4 regions of the Chryseobacterium sp. JV274 genome follow, and region 3 is predicted to be linked to each of the others. Evidence: riboswitches for the same ligand, from Rfam matches in the RefSeq annotation. Region 3 holds a riboswitch; each other region holds the start of a gene.

Region 1 (5,045 bases), 140 kb from region 3:
CTGTGCTCATATGGATATTTGATATAGTTTGGAAGTAGTATTTTGTTGTTTACAACTTCTACAGGAACTGTCAGCTGAATAGGGAAATTGTATCCTTTTCCTTCTTTTTTGATGATCAGATAAGGTGTTTTAATATCTGGCTTTCTTGTTACGTCTACAGAGATATAGTCTTCTTCATACACTGATCTTTTGTCAGAATAAATGTCATTATTATAAGCTTTGAAATTCTGAGGAATATTGATTTGCTTTACATCTACATACACTGTATCTGAAGTAGTGTTGATGGCCACATTCTCTACATCTTCCTTACTTCCTCTGTAGATCATGTCTTTTTTAGCCATGCTTATTCCGAAGTACGTTCCCAGTCCGATCAGAAGAAGAAATAAACCTCCTACTACCCATCCGATATTTCTCAGTTTTGTTTTTGGAGAAAATATCTTAATACTTAATAAGCTGAAAAGAATTGCTGGAATTAAGCTTCCGATTACCATCATGGCTGCCAATACTTTATCAAGACCCTGGTCATCCATATAGAATCTTATTTCATTGGCACCAGGAAAGTCTGTATCCATTCCGAAAAGACCGAATAATACAAATACTCCGATAATGCTGCTTACAGCCATCAATACGAAGAATCCTCCTACGATATACTTGAAAACATTCCAGATTCCGCTGCTTGCATTGTTGATATAAGGTTTGTTTTCGTTGTATATTTCTCCGACCCTCTGAGTAGATTCATTGGCAAACTGAACCAATTTATTAGACTCATTCTTAAGATTGTCGAAGTTCATAGGCTTTCCCTGCATTTTCAGGAAATCTGCTGCTGTTTCAGCTTTTGGAAGTACGATCCAAAGGATTACATATAAAAGACCGATCAGTGAAGATGAAATGGCTGCTGTAAAAATTCCTAATACAAAGATTCCCAGCCAGATTGCTCTCATTGCGGTAATATCCATTCCTACATATTGAGCTAAACCTGCGCAAACCCCTGCTACTTTTTGTTTTTCCGGGTCACGGAACAGTTGTTTTTTATCGGAATAATAAGTTCCTGAATTGGTATTTCTGGCAGATGTTTTTTCAGAAAAATAAGCCTCTTCCTGTTCTTCAATTTTTTCCGGGCTTCCGATCTGTGCGATTACCTTTTCTACATCGGTATCATTTATTACTTCACGTTTTCCCAGAGAATCTTTGAAAATCTCCACCATTCTTATTTCTATGTCATGCATTACCTCATCAGCTTCAGAAGCATCCAGTGAGCTTCTCAGAGCGTTCAGGTAATCGCTGAGCTTTATATATGCGTGTTCTTCTATTGTAAAAGAAAAACCTGCGAGTCCTATTGAGAGTGTCTTGTTCATAGCTTTGTTTTTTAATTTTGTTGGGTGATGTTTTTTACTGAGGCTGTCAGCTCATTCCATGTGTTTTGAAGTTCATCCAGGAAAAGTTTTCCTTTTTCTGTGATCTGATAATATTTTCTGGGTGGTCCTCCTGTAGATTCTTCCCATCTGTAAGAGAGAAACTCTCCGTTTTTAAGTCTTGTAAGAAGAGGGTAGAGGGTTCCTTCCACTACATCCAGTTTTCCTTTTTTCAGTTCGTCAATAAGATCAGAAACATACATTTCGCGATTATTGATGAGACTTAGAATACAGAATTCCAGAATTCCTTTTCGCATTTGCGCTTTGGTATTTTCGGTATTCATCTTTGATAAGTTTTGTTAATTAGTTATATAATTTTCGAAGTTCGGAACCTAGCTAGTTGTACCTATTTCGATTTTACATTACAAAGATATGTAAATAAAATGGTATTATGCAATACAAAGTAGTGAAATTTTTAAAATAAATAGTATAAATATTTGATAATCAGATTTATAAATTTTACTATGAATTTTGATAAGAATGAATTTGATCAAAAAATGTTTAAATTTTAAATGAAAATGAAAGAAATAAAGAGAAAAAAAGTTATCATTCATTAATTATTGCTCATTACCCAAGATATAGCCCCGATAGCAGCGGTTACCTCACAGCGGCTTGGGTTCAGGTACGGAGCGAGGAGTATGAGCGTATAGCGGGAAATAGCTTCTTATTACTGAACACTCTTTTATTTAAAGGCTGTTAAAATGTTTCAGATCCTTACAGATAATAAGGCCGGAATTTTGAGATCGGTATTATGATTCGTATTTTTGTTAGGAAAAAAACACCTAAATCACTTACTATTACCATGAATTTATTCAATAAGTATAAACATTTACCGGCTTTTGTTTTACTGGGGCCTGCATGTTTCGGACAATATCAGTTTGAGGTTAAAAATGCATCAAAGAATTATGATGCAATCATCCAGGTAGAAAATTGCTATGATGACCGGTGCAGCGGCAAAGGAACTGTAGAATTGTTTGATCATAAAAATACAAAGGTACAGACTTTTGCATCGGATAATCTGGTGTTGGAAACAGATCAGACTGAAAAGCCCAGGCTGGGAAAAATGATCCAGCTGACAAATAAACAGAACTCTGTAATCATTAATGATTTTAATTTTGACGGAACTGAAGATATAGCGGTAAGGAACGGGAATATGGGAAACTATAGCGCTGCTTCCTATGACGTTTATGTATTCAACAGTACAAGAATGGCATTTGTGAAGAGTAAAGAACTTACGGATCTTGCGTCCAGTGCTCTTGATATTTTTGATGTGGATGTGAAACGTAAGCGCCTGATCTCCTATGGAAAATCTGGCTGTTGTGATATTTTTACCACTGAATATGCTGTTGTTCCCAATAAAGGACTTGATAAAGTCTTTGAAAAAGAAGAAGATATGACGGTAGAAGGCCGCGTAAAAGTGATCACTAAAGAAAAGATCAATAATAAGTGGGTAACCAAAACAAAGGTGTACCCTTCAGAACAATATAATAGAGAAAAGTAAGATGAAAATTCAGAAAGAGATTGATTTTATCCTGGCAGTGGATGCCTTGAAAAATGTACAGCGAAGAAATTATAATGCTGACGATTCCCGAAGAGAGAATACTGCGGAACATTCATGGCAGATCATCATTCTGGCTCAGATTCTTTATCCATATGCTAAAAACCGTGCAGATATTGATCTGTTGAGAGTGATAAGAATGCTTTCCATTCACGATTTGGTAGAGATAGAAGCTGGGGATACCTTTATTTTTGATGAAAAAGCAATGGTAGGGAAGTTTGACAGAGAGAAAGCATCTGCACAAAAGATTTTCGGTATCCTGGATGAGCCTTTGCGTACAGAGTTCTTCAATCTATGGCTTGAGTTTGAAGATGAGAAAACACCGGATGCTATTTTTGCCTGTGGAATCGACAGAATTATGCCATTTATCTTAAATTCTCATACTTCAGGAAAAAGCTGGACGGAAGCCGGAGTAACAGAAAAACAAATCCGGAATATGCTTGAAAATGCTATCAGCAGAGCATCGGATGAAATGGGAGAAGCCTTTGAACTGCTGCTGAGCAGAAGCCTGGAAACTGAAAAAGTTGTGAAATAAATTTATTGAAAATAGAATAATTTTCGGGCGGCCTTTGGCCGCCCGAAAATTTATCATTTATAGTATCTGAATTGGTTTCTTGAATTCGTCAATCGCTACAAAAGTAAAATCACCTACAATGGCTTTTTCTCTTTCATAGGAATACATCTGCTCGGTATAGATCTCAACATTTACTTTCATACTTGTTTTTCCTACGTATGAAACTTTGCCAATCAGTTCAACAATAGTTCCGGCTGGAATAGGTTTCTTGAAATCGATCTTGTCACTGCTCACTGTTACCACTCTTTTTCTGGCAAATCGTGTGGCTGTAATAAAAGCTACTTCGTCCATCAGCTGCATGGCCGTACCACCAAAAAGGGTATCGTAATGATTGGTTGTGTTAGGGAAAACCGCTTTAAAGATTCTGGTTTCGGATGCTTCAATTCTTTCTTCTGTAGTCATATATCATTATTAATTAAAGCGAAATGAAAACGATATTAAAACAACAGAATAATGACAGGAACTTAAAGAACCCCCTGAAACAATCCATCAGATCAATACAACTTCAAATCGCGAAAGTTATTTGTTTAAAGAAATAGGCAGGTCTCCTGACTTGTAACATCTTTTATCTCCTTCCCATGCCTCGCACAGTGGATCTTTGATAAAGATTTCAGTTACTTACAGTTGCGCGACAGTCCGTGATTTTCACACGGTTCCCTTTTAATCTGCAGTGATGCAGAACCAATTCCTGTGATGAATAAGCGTAAAACTTTTCGAGTGCAAAAATAATGAATTTATTCCGGATTATGGTAAATAATCTGGCTGATTACTCTTCCTTTCTTGATGGTCCACAGCGTGGTGTATCTGTTTTCTCCTGAACCGTTTATCATGTATAAGAAAATATTATCGGTGTCAAGGGAGGTTACGCCAATATTCTCAAAATCCATAGTAGGCTGGAACATGTTTTTGATGGCTTCTCTTACAAAGACAGAACCTCTTCCGGGTTGTTGTACTCTGATTGATTTGATCTCAGTCATTCCTTCAGGAAGATCATTTCCGATTCCCCAAGGTTTTACTTTATCAATGGTAAGAAGTTTTCCTTCCGCATCTTTTTCCTTTTTACGGTAGCCGGCATTGGAAGGGTAGATATCAATCACAACTTTGCTTCTTTGGGCAGTAGGAACTTTTGGATCAGAATTATCTGTGAAAATAAGTGATTTTCCGTTTTTGGACCTGGAGGGAGTATAGGCCGGAAGCTGGTCTATATAAGCAATACGTTCTTTATTGACCATTCCTTCTTTGTCCAGTGTTTCATAACGTACAAATGGTTTGTCTTCATCCTGTTTTTCAGGATATTTGATCCAGATCCACTCTGTTTCTCCGGGAGCAGGTTTTACATAAACAAATACATCTCCTTTACGCATACGGATCTTATCTACAATTTTTCTGTAATTGTCTTTATGAACCCGTACATTGGCATATCCTTCTTCAGCTTTTACAACTCCGAAAGGAACTTTATTCTGCCCTTTTACAAAGGCTATAGATAAAATACTGAAAGCGG
Region 2 (5,045 bases), 1.6 Mb from region 3:
ACCGTGAAATCACATTGGATCTTCCGACAACAGCAAGAGTGACGGGACAAATTCGTCCTTCTGTCCATATTCTTGCGGATCTGAATCAGTTTTTGAGTGGAGATAAAGCGCTTACCCTTACTACAACTAATGATATGTTGATGGGCTCAAACCAGCATTTGGTAGACGTTACCAATAACCTTACCAAAATGTTTAAAGTAGACCACGTTCACAATGATTAATTTTCTTATTAAAAGGATGTTGGTTCTGCTTGTATTGATTATGAGCTGTATTTCCTGTTCTGATGAGGTGATTCAGCCACTGGAAAAAGATGAAGCATACAATCTGCAGTTTCCTTCTTATTTTCCGGAAATGACTTTCGATAAATCAATCAATCTGGTAACCAAAAACGGAGTAGAGCTGGGCCGAAAATTATTCTATGAAGGAAGACTTTCCCGAAACAATACCATTTCATGCGGCTTCTGCCATATTCAGGAAAATGCTTTCACCCATCACGGACATACCGTAAGCCATGGTGTGGATGACAGAATAGGAATCAGAAATGCGCCACCCATTCAGAATATGGCTTTTTTGAAAAGATATATGTGGGACGGTGTTATTCATAACCTCAATGAACAACCGATAAGCCCTATTACAGATGTCAATGAGATGGACAGTTCTATACCGGAAGCCATTTCAAAAATAAAAGATGATCAGAAATATAAAAAACTTTTCAGGGAAGCGTACGGAGATGAAACCATTACCGGAGAAAGAATTCTAAAAGCACTGTCACAGTTTATGGCTTCTTTAATTTCTGCAGATTCAAAATATGACAGGTTCAGGCAGGGAAAAGAGCAGTTTACTTCTACAGAATCTCAGGGAATGGCTTTGTTCGGACAGAAATGTGCCTCTTGCCATAGCGGAGAATTATTTACCGATGAAAGCTTCCGTAATACAGGAATGTATTATAACACCGAGTTCAAAGATGCAGGGCGTTACAGAGTTACTCTTAATCAGGTAGACTGGATGAAATTCCGTGTTCCAAGTTTGAGAAACGTAGAATATACAGCACCTTATATGCATGACGGAAGGTTTTACACATTAGATGCTGTACTCAATTTCTATTCAGATCAGGTGGAAGATAATGCGAATCTTGATCCTCAGCTGAAAAAGAATGGTCATACAGGAATAGCCATGAATAGTCAGGAAAAACAGTCGATTATTGCTTTCCTGAAAACATTGTCCGACAAAAGTTTTATATCCAATCCAAAATTTGCAGAATAATTTATAGAAAACATGAAGAAGATTATATTGATACTAAGTTTGATCCTGTTTAATCAGTATCAGGCAAATACCATTAGAGACAGTGTTTATAGCGCTCCGGATACCTTTAGCAGATTCGATTTTGATGATGACTGTGATGCATGCGGTTGTGCGGCCGGTAACGGATCATCCGGTTTTGAATCTTTGCTGAATCCACAGTTTATCGGAATCAAATATTTTGCACAGCATTACAAAGCAAAAGAAAATTTATTTGTAAAAGATCTTACACAGGATCAGTATTTTAATACCTTACAGCTTTGGGGAAAAATTCCATTGACTAAAAAACTAAGTGTATATGCAAGTCTGCCATTTCATTTTCATGAAAAAAGGACTATGCAGGGAGATATCAAAATCAACGGAATCGGAGATCTGAACCTGATGGGAATCTATCAGCTAATGAGCTCTAAAGATAATTTCCATCACGTGAGCGGAGGTTTGGGCGTGAAAATTCCTTTGGGAAAGTTTGATGAAAAAGGAGCATCCGGAGTCAATCCGAGTTTTCAGTTGGGAACAGGAAGCTGGGATTATCAGGCGGCTTTGAATTATAAATTTCAAAAGAATAAAGTAGCTGTATTGGTCAATACAGACTATACAATCAAAACGGAAAATAAGAAGAATTACCATTTCGGAAACCAGTGGAACTACGCTGCAACAGGATTTTATCAGGTTGCAGGAAATGAAAAATCTATCTTTTCTGTAAAAACCGGAGTGCAGGGAGAAGTGTATGCTCAGAACAAGCAGTTTGATGAAGCCCTGCCCAATACAGCCGGAAGTGCATTGTATGGGAAGATTGGGTTTGAAGCCTCTTATAAAAAACTGAGCCTGGGAAGTGAACTCATGCTTCCTATGTATACCCATTTGGCTGGTGGTGATATTGAAGCAAAATCCAGATTTAGTATTTTCCTGAATATCGGAATTTAAATAAAACCCCTTTTTAATCATGTTAAAGCTCCTTCGGGAGCTTTAATTGTTTATGAATCATGATTTTAATTGGGGGTTAGGAATAATTTTTTATCTTTGCCGAAATTTGGTGAGCCCTAAAAAGCTCTTAAAAGGGAATCCGGTGAAAATCCGGAACAGACCCGCTGCTGTAAGCTCCGCACCAAGATTTTTGAAGAATATATCCACTGTTTTTTAATGGGAAGGATTTCAAAAATGGAGTAAGTCAGAAGACCTGCCAGAAAATAATCGTTTGACGCTTTCGTGGAATAAAGCTTAGGACATCAATGATTCTGTGCAGTGACAGCTGTGCTTTGTCGTTGTATTCTTATATCCATTAGCGTCTTCATTATCCTAAATGAGCTAATGGCGGCAAAATTAACTATATCTGCAATTCATAAAGCTGTTTTCACAATACTGGTGTTAACATTTCATCTTTTGTCTTCTCAAACCAAAAAAGACAGTGTTCAGGAAGAATCAATCAAAGGGATCAACCTTTACAAGAAAAACTTCAAAGAAATTCTTCCGGCACAAACCCTGCAGGGCGAGCAGCTGGAAAGACTGAACAGTCATTCTGTAGCAGATGCTCTTCGGTATTTTTCCGGTGTTCAGATCAAAGACTATGGAGGGATTGGCGGATTGAAAACCATTAATGTCCGAAGCCTCGGAAGTCAGCATGTAGGCGTTTTCTATGATGGAATTCAACTGGGAAATGCACAGAACGGACTGGTAGATCTGGGAAGATATTCTTTGGATGATCTGGAAGAAATATCATTGTATAACGGGCAGAAAAGCGAGATTTTTCAGCCGGCAAAAGATTTCGGTTCTTCGGGATCTATCTATTTACAGCCTAAAACGCCTGTATTTAAAGGAATAAAGAAAACCAATCTTGTGATAAGAGCAAAAAGTGCCTCCATAGACCTTTTTAATCCGTCATTCCGATTGGAACAGAAAATTTCAGACAGAACTTCTGCCAGCTTCAGTGGAGAATTTCTGCAAAGTGATGGGATTTACAGATTTCGGTATGCCAAGAAATATCCTGATGGACAGCAGGCTTATGATACGATTGCAAAGAGGCAGGACTCAGATATCAAAGCGAAACGTTTTGAAACTTCGTTAAACGGAACTTTAAATAACGGAAGCTGGAATGTAAGAGGCTATGGTTATATTTCAGACCGTGGAATGCCGGCTCCTATTGTGAATGGCCGTTTTGGAGGAAGAGGAGCAAGACTTTCTGATGAAAATTATTTCGTGCAGGCCAATCTTCGGAAAAAACTGTTTCCCAGATTTGAAACTCAGCTGAAAGCAAAGTTTGCCTACGATTACACTCATTTTATGGATACTGTTCGCTCACAGTCTATTATTCATACCGATAACACCTATATCCAACGAGAGCTCTATCTTTCCTCATCCAATATCTATTCTATCACATCCAATTGGGATGTCAGTCTGAGCGGGGATTTTCAGTACAATAATCTGGATGCCAATCTGGATAACTTTTCTTATCCTACACGTTACACTACATTGGTTGCATTGGCAACAACGTATCAGTGGAACAGATTCAAGATCCTGGGCAGCCTTTTAGGAACTTTTACTTTTGAAGAAGTAAGAAAAAATAAAAGACCCGGAGACAGCAGAGAATGGACCCCCGCTGTATTTATGAGCTACCAGCCTGAAATAATTCCTGAACTTACTTTAAGAGCTTTCTATAAAAGGATTTTCCGACTGCCAACCTTCAATGATCTGTATTACACTAATATCGGAAATACTTACCTGAAGCCGGAATTTACCAATCAGTATGATGTAGGATTTACGTATCAGAAGAATTATAAAAACCGATTCTTTACATCCTTTTATGCTAAAGTAGACGGTTATTACAACAAAGTACAGGATAAGATTGTTGCAGCCCCTAACGGAAGTATGTTCCGCTGGCTGATGATGAACCTTGGACGGGTTGAAATCATAGGTGCTGACGTGAATGTTCAGGCAGAAATGCAGTTAGGAAAAGTAAAACTGAGACCCTTGCTTTCCTACACTTACCAAAGTGCAAGAGATATGACAGATCCGGAGGATACATTCTACCGAAATCAGATTCCTTACACACCATGGCATAGTGGCTCCTTCACCCTGATGGCGGACTATAAAGACTGGAGTTTCAATTACAGTGCGATGTATGTAGGAGAAAGGTATGATGTGAACCAGGACAACATTCAATACAATTATGTACAGCCTTGGTATACCCATGATCTGTCTGTTCAGAAAAAATTCAACTGGGCGAATCATCAATTTAAAGTAAGCCTTGAGATGAATAATATTTTCAACCAATATTATGATGTAGTGATCAATTATCCGATGCCGGGCAGAAACTTTAAACTTATTCTAAACTTTACCTTATGAGAAAACTAAACTTTTACTTTTTATTTCTTGTCTTAGCTTTTCTTAGTTCATGCCGTACGGATGATATTATTGTCCGCCAGGAAGTGGTAGAGGGACTTCCATCAGAAAATACAGCAATCAAAGGTTTCTACATGCTGAATGAAGGAAATATGGGAAGCAACAAATGTACCTTGGACTTTTTTGATTATACCAAAGGAACCTATTACAGGAACATCTACGCGGAGATTAATCCGAATGTTGTAAAAGAGCTGGGAGATGTTGGAAATGATATTAAGATCTACGGAAGCAAGCTGTATATTGTTGTCAATGTTTCCAACAAGATTGAAGTGTTGGATGCCAAAACAGCCAAACGTATTACTTCTATTCCATTACAGAACTGCCGTTATTTAACCTTTAAAGGAGGGAAA
Region 3 (5,045 bases):
GTGAAGAGATTATGCAAATGTTTAATCTTAAGCCAGGCCGTGAAATTGGTATTTTGAAAGAGAAAGTAAAAGAAGCCATTCTGGAAGGTGAAATTCCCAATGAAAAAGAGGAAGCCACAAAATTTGTGATTGCTGAAGCGGAAAAACTGGGATTAACAATCTAATTCAATCTATAGCTAATATAAAAGCCCGGCGGGATGTTCCATCCCGCCGGTTTTTTTATTTTCACAAGGAAAACAAAGCCGGCCGGTTTCAAAAGAAACCGGCCGGAAAAAAACACAAATGATGAAAAAATAAAAAATTATTTTTTTATATACTGTGAAGTATTATGGATTCAGGTAAGTACCGTTAGCACCAAGACCTCCAGTTTTAATGGATCCCATCTTGCTCCCTGTAGCTGCTGAATATATTACCATTTCACTTTCTTCTGTAAACTTCTTAACGTCTGATGCAAAGATTCTTCCATCAATAACATTAAATCCATAAAGCGTATAATAAGGTCCACCATCCGCTGCTGTTAATAACGGACTTGCAGGAACTGTTGGTGTAGCTAAGCTTGTTGTATATACTTTATTGACAGAGCTGAAATAGAACTTATCGTTATCAATCTGAAGATTTGTAGCATTTGGAATTCCTGTCAAAGTAATTACCGGTGTTATAATTCCTGCGCTCGTAATCTTGTAGATATAAGAATCTGTAGCTGTTGAAGAAATTGTGTAAACATTGGATTTGTAAGATACAGTGTTTCCAATCTGACCATTCGGAATGGAAATTTCAGTTTTGCTATCGTTGGAAGTATTGATATACGTAATCTTATTTCCAAATCCTGATGAAGCATTCTGTACGAAAACATTTCCTCCTGCTTCTACTGTTTTATCAGAAACATCAGCCATGTTGATTTTACTTACAAATGAATAATCAGAAGCTTTATATTTAGTTACACTTTGAGTATGAGCAATGAAATTGGTGTTGGCAACATAAATAAATCCATTCGCAAAAGTAATTCCTCTTGGATTATCAAGCTGATCTGAAATGACTGCTAATTTCTTAAATGTATAACGGTCTACTACAACAATTTTGTTCGAGTTGTTTATCACAAGATAAGCCTTATTTCCGTCAAGACCAATGGTCTGAAGAACGTCACCTAAGATTTCTTTACTATTGTTATAACCATATACATCGTCCTGCTTCAGGCTTAAATCTCTTGTAAGAAATGTTACTTTAGCCCCCTGGCTGTTGAAGTTACCTTCATTAGAGATAAAATATCCGTTCTGGTAAGTGATCGGAGACATTTCAAACTCTGCAGAGTCACTTGTACATGAAGACATGTTAAACAATAAAACCACTGCAAATAATACAGTTAAAAGTTTAGTTATTCTCATAATTTATTCAATTTAATTTTTTAAAAATTTATTGCCGCATACACACTATAGTTTCTTTTCGGTAAAGGATAAAAAGAAACCGTTTTATAATAAGTATTCGTTAGATTATTCACTTTAAATCCTAAAGTATACTTTTTTGCCAGTGTTGCTGAAACTCCCATATTTAAAAGAAAATAAGGATCTATTGCTTCTGATCTTTTTTCATCACTTGTAGTGTAAGTAACGCCATTCACCAGTCCCTGTGCGAAAAACTTAAAGAAACCGTATTCATAATCTACATTGGCCATTCCTCTGTGCATGGGAACATAAGGTCTTTGCATTTTAGTTTCCTTATCAATAGATTTTGCATAATAGTATCCGGCATTAGCCCGGATTTTATGATTTCCCAATTGTTTGCTGAAAGACAATTGAGATTCCAATCCGTAAGATTCAGATTTATTGACATTAAATGCCTGCCAATACCCCAAAGCAGTAGGCAGCCATACAATAAGATCTGTAATGTTCATATAATAAGGAGACAAAGTAAGTCTGAAATCTCCTACTTTGAACTCATTCACCATATCAAACTGGGTAGACGTTTCCGGTCTCAGATCTTTATTTCCTCCCGGCTCATAATAAATATCATTAAATGACGGATATCTGAAGTTTTTTGACACGTTAACGCTTACATCATACCATTTTGCGGCACTCCATTTTCCAGAGAATGAATACATAAACGGAGACTTCACATCTTCCACAAAATCTTTCTTAAATCCACCCTCAAAACGCAGGTCTTTAGTAGCAAAATACCTCAGCAACCCGGAAACAGAGCCAATATTTCTACTGACACTGGATATTCCGCTCTGATATCCTTCACCTTTATTGATCTGAAATTCTCCGATAAGATTAAAATTCCACTTAGAATTCAGAAAATAATTGAAATCATTTTTAAAGATATAGTTTTTCCCTGTTCCCCCACTTGATTTAGGCTGGTTTAACGAACCGAAATACTGAAAGTTTTCTTCTGTATAGGCCGCTTTAAAAGAGTTGCTGAACTTAGTTTTATTCCAGTCCCAGGAAAGAAGGCTTCTTATACTTTGAGTTTTATATTTTGTTTTTGTTCCCGTTTCTTCATACACAGGATAATGCTGTGAAGAATCGAAAAACTGGCTTTGCCACGAAATTTTATGATCGTTGGTTATTTTATAGGATGCACCTGCATTGAATGTGGTATTATAGTAATTTCCATTTCTGTTGATGTAATTCAGATCGCTTACCTCATAATTGTTTTCACTTACAGAATAATTTCCGGAAGCTTTAAAACTGAACTTATCATTGCTGTAAGAACCTTTTACAAAATTATTATAGGTATTAAAGGAAGCCACCTCAGAAAATAAAGAACCATGGAAACCTTTATTAAAATCAAGGGTATTATTCAGGTGAATACTTCCCCCAATGGCACCACTTCCATAGACTACACTTCCACCGCCGGCTTTTATACCGATCTGATCATAGCCAAACAAAGCAATATTATTGATATCTCCCTGTCCTAAAAAACTGGAGTTGATATTAATCCCATTCCATACAAATGCAGTCTGCTGAGCGGTAGTACCCCGGAAAGATGGTGAAGAAACAGCCCCTCGGCCATTTTCTTTGATAAAAACCTGTGACTGAAATCTCAGGAGCTCTGAAAGATTACTGGAGTTTTTCTCGGCCTCTTCTGCCGAAATTATTTTTACGGGATGAAAAAGTTTCACCCTATTCATCTGGTTGTCGAAGACATAAATAGTGTCTATGGTTTTCTCTTGTCCAAAAAGAAAACAGCCATAAGATGAAAAAAGCAGTACTAAAGATCTTTTTATATCCATACTTTTTTACTTTTCCTCCGAAAGCAATATGTTTTTTGATTATAATGTTGGCAGGTCTCCTGACTTTCGCATTCTGCTCCTTCCCGTTTTAGACAGTGGTTGTTTGCAGAAACTTTTATTGCGATTTACAGTTGCGGGGACAGTATGGGAGTTACACCCAATTCCCTTTTCATTCCAAAATACTGGAAACCAAAATTTTTGCAAAGATAGTTTTTTATATGTATTTGCCAAAAAACCGGCTTTTACATCAAAAATTTCAGACTTTTGCAAATAAAAAACAGCCGCTTTCAAAATTGAAAACGGCCATCATCCCACTACTTTACTATTTATATATGTTATTTTTTAATGAATTTATAAGCTTGTTTTTCTCCTTTCACAGAGTATTGCAGAATATAATCTCCTTTTGATAAAGATGAAACATCAATTTGTCCTTCCACAGTATTGAATGATTTCACCCTTTGCCCAACCATATTATAGATTTCTGCTTTTTCTATTTTTCCTGTTCCTTTAAAATAAAGCACATCAGTTACAGGATTAGGATAAATGCCAACACTATTTTTCTCTTTCACGGTATCATTTACTGATAAGAATTCAGAAGTATCCAGATAAAAAGCAACTATTTGACCTGAAGCATTCGTCCCTGATCCGGCAATTTTCTTTCCGTCTTGTGAAATCGCCAGAGGAAGTCCCATCGTTACTCCATTCGTTGCAATTCCTAAGGATACTGCATAATCATTCAGATTAATTCTTCCGGCAGATGCAGTCCAGATAAAACCTTCTCCCGACATTGGAGGTGCTCCAAATGCTCTGTAAAAACCAATAACTCGTGTTCCATCAGCTGAAATTCCTGTAGCTCCTCCTTTGAAATTGAACGAAGCATTAGGATGTGTTATATAAGTCAGTCCGCTTGTAGCATTCCAAACATAAGGATTAGGATTTGCAGATCCTATAATGGTATTTCCATCAGCCGAAATTCCGCCTGCTTCTCCTACATTATTCCCGTTATTATCTGTAATAAAACTTTCTACTCCATCCTGCCATTTTGCACCGCTTCTTGTTCCGGTTGGCTCATCCTGCCACCCTACAATCACTGTTCCTGCCGCATTGATTGCATTTGCCCTGGAACTGCGTCCGGAAACTATACTTCCCAGGTCAACCATTCCGTTTACGTCATCCCATTTCACAGCATGTGCGTTCGCAGCAGTAAGAAATCCTAACCCTACAATAGTATTTCCGTTAGGTGACATTCCCCATGTAGAACTTACACTGCCGTCCCAACCGGTAGGAACCAGCCCTCCTCTGTTTACCCATGTGGAAGTAGCTACATCATAAGTTGATATTTCATTAAATCCTGTTGCAGAATTTGTAACAGAAGATGATATTTTGGTTCCATCGTTTGAAACAATCGTTCTCCCTGCGGCTGGATATCCGTTTGATATTGAACCTATCTGTACAAGTCCGCCTGCTGCATTCCATTTATATACTCCTCCTGCACTTGTATGCATACTTACTACTCCATTATCTGAAACTGCACCTACATTATAATTTCCCAGCCCTATTACTGTAAGCTGTGCTGCTGCAAAACTAAATTTCAGAAAAAGACAAGCCGTCAATATTTTTATTGACATTCTGTAAAAATTTTTCATATTTTATTATATTTAGCGTTCCGAATTGGTGAAAACAATATTAATACAATATTTACCCTATCCAAAGAAATAGACTTTCATAATTCGTGAATTTTAAAAGAGTTTAATTTCTAAACAAATAATAATCAATTAGATACAAAACATCATTTTGAATATGGATTTTACCCGAA
Region 4 (5,045 bases), 3.3 Mb from region 3:
CTACAGATCGGTCGTGAATTTTCAGCTTAATCTGACAGAAAACCGTAAACCCACGGTTGAGTTTTTCAGCATCAAGAACAGCGGCATATCTTTTCACAAACCCTTCCTGTTCCAATCTTTTTACTCTTTCAAAAACAGGTGAAGTGGAGAGGTTCACTTCTTTAGCAAGCTCTTTAACGGTCAGTTTTGCATTTTTCTGGAGCAGCCTCAGCAGCTGTACATCCTTATCATCGAGTTGTTCCACAGAATATTATTCTTTTAGATTATAAAAACAGTCAAATGTAAAGAATTATATGCTTTTTACTGTGTTTTTTAAAGTTTATTTTGCTTAATTAATTAGCTTTTATTGTGTGTTTATTCTGTATTGTTAATTTTACACAAGATTAAAAACTTTTACTGATGACTATCATTACAGGTAAAAGTACAGTTCTTTAGAGATACTTCATCAAACAGGAAAGGTTTTACGTAACGTAGATTAATAGGGAATCGTGTGAGAATCACGAGCTGTCGCGCAACTGTAAGTAACATACCAAAGGTTTCTGTCCTTATATATCCACTGCCAAAAGCGGGAAGGATGATGGAAACTGTTACAAGTCAGGAGACCTGCCTTTACTGAATTGACGATGCTTTCGCGGTCTGAAGCTTTGGGTCATACAGATGATATATCGGATTTATACACTTTCTCTGTAAGGGAATTGTATTGTTTGTTATATCATGATCCTGAAATTTTTATCCGTTAAAACATTACGAAGCATTTTTAAAAGACTTTACCATTAAGTTTAATTAAAAAGTAAAAAAAATGCAAACTCACATTCTGGGCTATCCGCGTATTGGTAGCAAAAGAGAACTCAAAAAAGCCTGCGAGCAATATTGGTCAGGTAAAATCCTTTTGGAAGAACTTCTGAATACGGGCAGAAATATCTGTAACCAAAACTGGAACATTCAGAAAGAAGCCGGTATAGACCTTATTCCCTGTAATGATTTTTCATATTATGATCAGGTATTGGATATGAGTCTTGTGGTAGGGGCAATTCCCACACGTTATCATGAAGTAGTGCTTAAAAAAAACAATTCTGAGCTGGATCTTTATTTTGCCATGGCAAGAGGATATCAGAAAGAAGGACTGGATATCACAGCGATGGAAATGACAAAATGGTTTGATACCAATTATCACTATATCGTTCCCGAGTTTTATAAAAATCAACAGTTTAAACTGAGTTCAGATAAAATTTTCAATGAATTTGCAGGAGCAAAGCAGGCAGGAATCAATGCAAAACCGGTCATTATCGGACTAGTTTCTTATCTGTTGTTAGGAAAAGAGAAAGAAGAAGGATTTGATAAACTGGATCTCGCTGGAAACCTTCTTTCCGTATATACAGAGATTTTAACAAAACTTCAGGAGCAGGGTGCAGAATGGATTCAGTTTGATGAACCTTTTCTGGCATTGGATTTAACGGAGAAAGCAAAAGAAACATATCATTTTATTTATACCGAAATAAGAAAACGCTTTCCGAAACTGAAATTTATTATTGCCACTTATTTTGACGGATTAAAAGATAATGGATCACTTGCGGTATCACTTCCTGTGAATACTTTACACATTGATTTGGTTAGAAACCCTGAACAGTTAGATGATATTCTGAATGTCATTCCGGAAAGCTTAGGCCTTTCATTGGGTGTGGTTGACGGAAGAAATATCTGGAAAAATGATTATGAAAAGTCTTTGTCTTTCATTCAAAAAGCAGTTGAGAAATTAGGATCTGAAAGGGTTTTAATTGCTCCTTCCTCTTCATTACTTCATTCACCTTGTGATCTGGATTTTGAAACCACACTTAATCCGGAAATTAAAAACTGGCTGGCTTTTGCCAAACAAAAAGTGGCAGAAGTGGTAACGCTTAAAGAACTGGCATCCGGAACAGAGAATAAACAGATTCTTGCCGCTTTTGAAGATAATAAAAAAGCAATTGCAAGCAGAAGAACATCTTCTCTTATTCATAATGATGACGTGAAGCAAAGAGCAAATGCGGTTACTGAAAAAGATGCTCAAAGGATAAATACTTTCAAAATCCGTAAAGAAGAACAACAGAAAGTACTGCAGCTTCCTTTATTCCCAACAACAACCATTGGGTCATTCCCGCAGACCACTGAGGTAAGAAGCTGGAGAGCAAAATTCAAAAAAGGAGAGCTGACGGCAGAGCAGTATGATACCTTACTGAAAGAAGAGACCCAGAGAACGATTAACTGGCAGGAAGAAATAGGGATAGATGTATTGGTTCACGGGGAATTTGAACGTAATGATATGGTGGAATATTTCGGAGAGCAGCTGGAAGGTTTTGTATTTACAAAAAATGGCTGGGTACAAAGCTACGGAAGCCGTTGTGTAAAGCCTCCTGTGATCTTCGGTGATGTTTCCCGCCCGACACCAATGACGGTATATTGGTCCCAATATGCACAATCCCAGACTGAAAAATGGGTAAAAGGAATGCTCACAGGTCCTGTTACGATCTTACAATGGTCTTTTGTACGTGATGATCAGCCCCGTTCAGAGACGTGTAAGCAAATTGCTCTGGCTATCCGTGATGAGGTTGCGGATCTTGAAAAAGCAGGAATCAGAATTATTCAGATTGATGAGCCTGCGATAAGAGAAGGGCTTCCGTTAAGAAAGACAGACTGGCAGAACTATCTGAAATGGGCCGTAGAAGCTTTCAGAATTTCAGCAAGCGGAGTGGAAGATGCTACACAGATTCATACCCATATGTGCTATTCGGAATTCAATGATATTATTGAAAATATTGCTGATATGGATGCAGATGTGATTACCATAGAATGTTCCCGTTCTCAGATGGAACTGCTGAATGCTTTTGCAGATTTCAGATATCCGAATGAAATTGGTCCCGGAGTATACGATATCCATTCCCCAAGGGTTCCGTCAAAAGAAGAAATGATTGAACTGTTGAGAAAAGCTCAAAACGTAATTCCTGCCAATCAGCTTTGGGTAAATCCGGACTGCGGACTGAAAACAAGACACTGGGAAGAAACAGAAAAAGCTTTGATTGCAATGGTGGCCGCGGCTAAAGAAGCCTCCGTAGAATATGCACTTTAAAAAAACTTTAAAATAATTATATTCAACAATTCAGATCGTGTTATGATTTTCATAGCACGATCTGTTATTTTAAAAGGATAAAAATAGGGTGATCATTTAATATTCTATTCATTTTTATATAGTATTTTTGCTGCCCGATGTATTTTGACAGATATGAGTCTTAAAAATACATTGAAAAACTGATAACCTTAAATATGAAAGAATCATTTTCTGAAATGAGATCAGAAACCTACAGCCCGGAATACATAGCCAGAATAAGATGGAGTATTGTCATTCTTTTTGCGGTCATTGCTGTTGTTTTACTGGGATTTTTTATTGATGCTGTTTCACATACTTCTACAGATACCGCATCTGACATGATCTTCTTTTTATTCTTTTTGATTACTGGCCTGCTGGCAGGGTGGCTGGCTTATCAAATGATCAGAAATCAGGATGAGAAAATCAGTGGTCTGCTGATCAATCATCAGGGAATCCTGTTTCTCAACAGAAAAGAGAAAATACTGTCAGAAATTAAATACCAGGATTTGATCAAAAGCAAGGACTCCTATACAAAAGATATTTATTCAGAATCTCAGAATCTCGGAAAATATAGTAATTTCAGAAAAAATCTATATGTTCATGAAAAAGATGAAACCGGAAAACCCAAAAAGAAACTGATCAATCTGGATGTGATTCCACTTAAAAACCGGTATGATCTTATTGGACATTTTCTGAAAGGAGTACAGACTTTTCGCCCCGATCTCAAAATTGATTCTGAGGTTTACAAGGATTTTTATCTTGATGAGAAAACATTACGCTATGCTCCTGACCACCTTAAAAGCGATATGAAAGTGAAAATTATTACAATAGCTGTTGTCATTCTGGTGATCATCGCTTTCAGATACATTTTTTTAGATGAAGTCTAAGTTATTTTGCCTGTAATGAGCTTGGTGGATAGCCAAACTGCTTTTTAAATGCAAAGGAGAAATGAGATAAATTTTCAAAGCCCAAATCCAGATAAATATCGGAAACCGATCTCTCTTTTTGGGTAAGCAGAAAATGAGCTTCCTTCAATCGCCGAAGCTGCAGCCATTGTCTTGGCGGTATCCCGAATATCTTTTGAAAATCTCTTTTAAAGGCAGACAGACTTCGCCCTGTTAAATAAGCAAATCGTTCTACATTGACATTGAAATGAAAGTTTTTGTTCATAAAAGTTTCAATATCTATTTTGTAAGGCTCAGAAAAATCAAATAAAATATCTTTAAGACCCGGATCATCACTCAGCATCAGAAGTAAAGCTTCTTTCTGTTTGAGACGCAGAAGTTCTGTAGAAGCAGGAAGTTCTTCATAGGCCAGTAAAGAGTACATAAAAGAAGTTAATGCCTTTTGATCCGGTTTTATAAAAGCCGGAATATTATCCTTCTTCTCTGCCTGATATCCATACTCACGGCTGAAATCACGTAAGATGGCTTCATCAAAATAAATGGTTACCGTTCTTATCTCTCCATCTTTAGGAGGGTATTTTGCAAACTTCAGGAGACGGTTTTTTCTTGCAGAATAAAGTTCCCCTTCTTTAAATATCGTCTTTGTGGTACCGTCATTCAGTTCCATTTCCCCGGAAATAACCAGTCCCAGACTATGGATTCGTGCAAATTGTTCTCCTTCCCTGAATTCTGAAAAATGACAGGAGTAATTGATAGGTAAAAGAATATTATTTTCGCTCATGGCTCAGACAGTTATTTCTTGATCGATTCTTTTTTCAAACTTACAAAACTTTTTTAGTATCAATAATGGATTACATATTGTTTAAATCCTCGAAGCCTGCTATTGCACAGACTCTGAGGATTTTAATATCAGACAAGAATGGTCTTGGGTTCAAGATAAGCCTCCAATCCGAACACACCATACTCACGGCCGATACCACTTTGCTTAAACCCACCGAAAGGAGCATAAGGATCATGTG

The links. A riboswitch is a leader RNA that binds a small molecule or an ion and turns the genes downstream of it on or off. The one in region 3 is predicted to bind cobalamin.
Region 1: another riboswitch for cobalamin. It lies ahead of CHRYMOREF3P_RS07810 (acyl-CoA thioesterase); the one in region 3 lies ahead of CHRYMOREF3P_RS08460 (TonB-dependent receptor plug domain-containing protein).
Region 2: another riboswitch for cobalamin. It lies ahead of CHRYMOREF3P_RS15960 (TonB-dependent receptor plug domain-containing protein); the one in region 3 lies ahead of CHRYMOREF3P_RS08460 (TonB-dependent receptor plug domain-containing protein).
Region 4: another riboswitch for cobalamin. It lies ahead of metE (5-methyltetrahydropteroyltriglutamate--homocysteine S-methyltransferase); the one in region 3 lies ahead of CHRYMOREF3P_RS08460 (TonB-dependent receptor plug domain-containing protein).

Annotation. Positions count from the first base shown of each region.
Region 1 covers NZ_LR824569.1:1,679,666-1,684,710, reverse strand. The annotation lists gene CHRYMOREF3P_RS07830 (PspC domain-containing protein) at 1-1,355, opposite strand, end outside; gene CHRYMOREF3P_RS07825 (PadR family transcriptional regulator) at 1,367-1,696, opposite strand; gene CHRYMOREF3P_RS07820 (XAC2610-related protein) at 2,215-2,913, shown strand; gene CHRYMOREF3P_RS07815 (HD domain-containing protein) at 2,915-3,505, shown strand; gene CHRYMOREF3P_RS07810 (acyl-CoA thioesterase) at 3,563-3,946, opposite strand; cobalamin riboswitch at 4,065-4,245, opposite strand; gene CHRYMOREF3P_RS07805 (hypothetical protein) at 4,279-5,045, opposite strand, start outside.
Region 2 covers NZ_LR824569.1:3,466,666-3,471,710, forward strand. The annotation lists gene CHRYMOREF3P_RS15945 (MbnP family protein) at 1-221, shown strand, start outside; gene CHRYMOREF3P_RS15950 (cytochrome-c peroxidase) at 214-1,263, shown strand; gene CHRYMOREF3P_RS15955 (transporter) at 1,276-2,223, shown strand; cobalamin riboswitch at 2,314-2,499, shown strand; gene CHRYMOREF3P_RS15960 (TonB-dependent receptor plug domain-containing protein) at 2,608-4,638, shown strand; gene CHRYMOREF3P_RS15965 (YncE family protein) at 4,635-5,045, shown strand, end outside.
Region 3 covers NZ_LR824569.1:1,820,391-1,825,435, forward strand. The annotation lists gene CHRYMOREF3P_RS08450 (CCA tRNA nucleotidyltransferase) at 1-164, shown strand, start outside; gene CHRYMOREF3P_RS08455 (YncE family protein) at 327-1,382, opposite strand; gene CHRYMOREF3P_RS08460 (TonB-dependent receptor plug domain-containing protein) at 1,403-3,229, opposite strand; cobalamin riboswitch at 3,261-3,438, opposite strand; gene CHRYMOREF3P_RS08465 (T9SS type A sorting domain-containing protein) at 3,565-4,857, opposite strand; gene CHRYMOREF3P_RS08470 (helix-turn-helix domain-containing protein) at 5,030-5,045, shown strand, end outside.
Region 4 covers NZ_LR824569.1:5,141,337-5,146,381, forward strand. The annotation lists gene CHRYMOREF3P_RS23680 (Lrp/AsnC family transcriptional regulator) at 1-244, opposite strand, end outside; cobalamin riboswitch at 440-626, shown strand; gene metE (5-methyltetrahydropteroyltriglutamate--homocysteine S-methyltransferase) at 800-3,103, shown strand; gene CHRYMOREF3P_RS23690 (hypothetical protein) at 3,298-4,008, shown strand; gene CHRYMOREF3P_RS23695 (helix-turn-helix domain-containing protein) at 4,010-4,807, opposite strand; gene CHRYMOREF3P_RS23700 (aldehyde dehydrogenase family protein) at 4,936-5,045, opposite strand, start outside.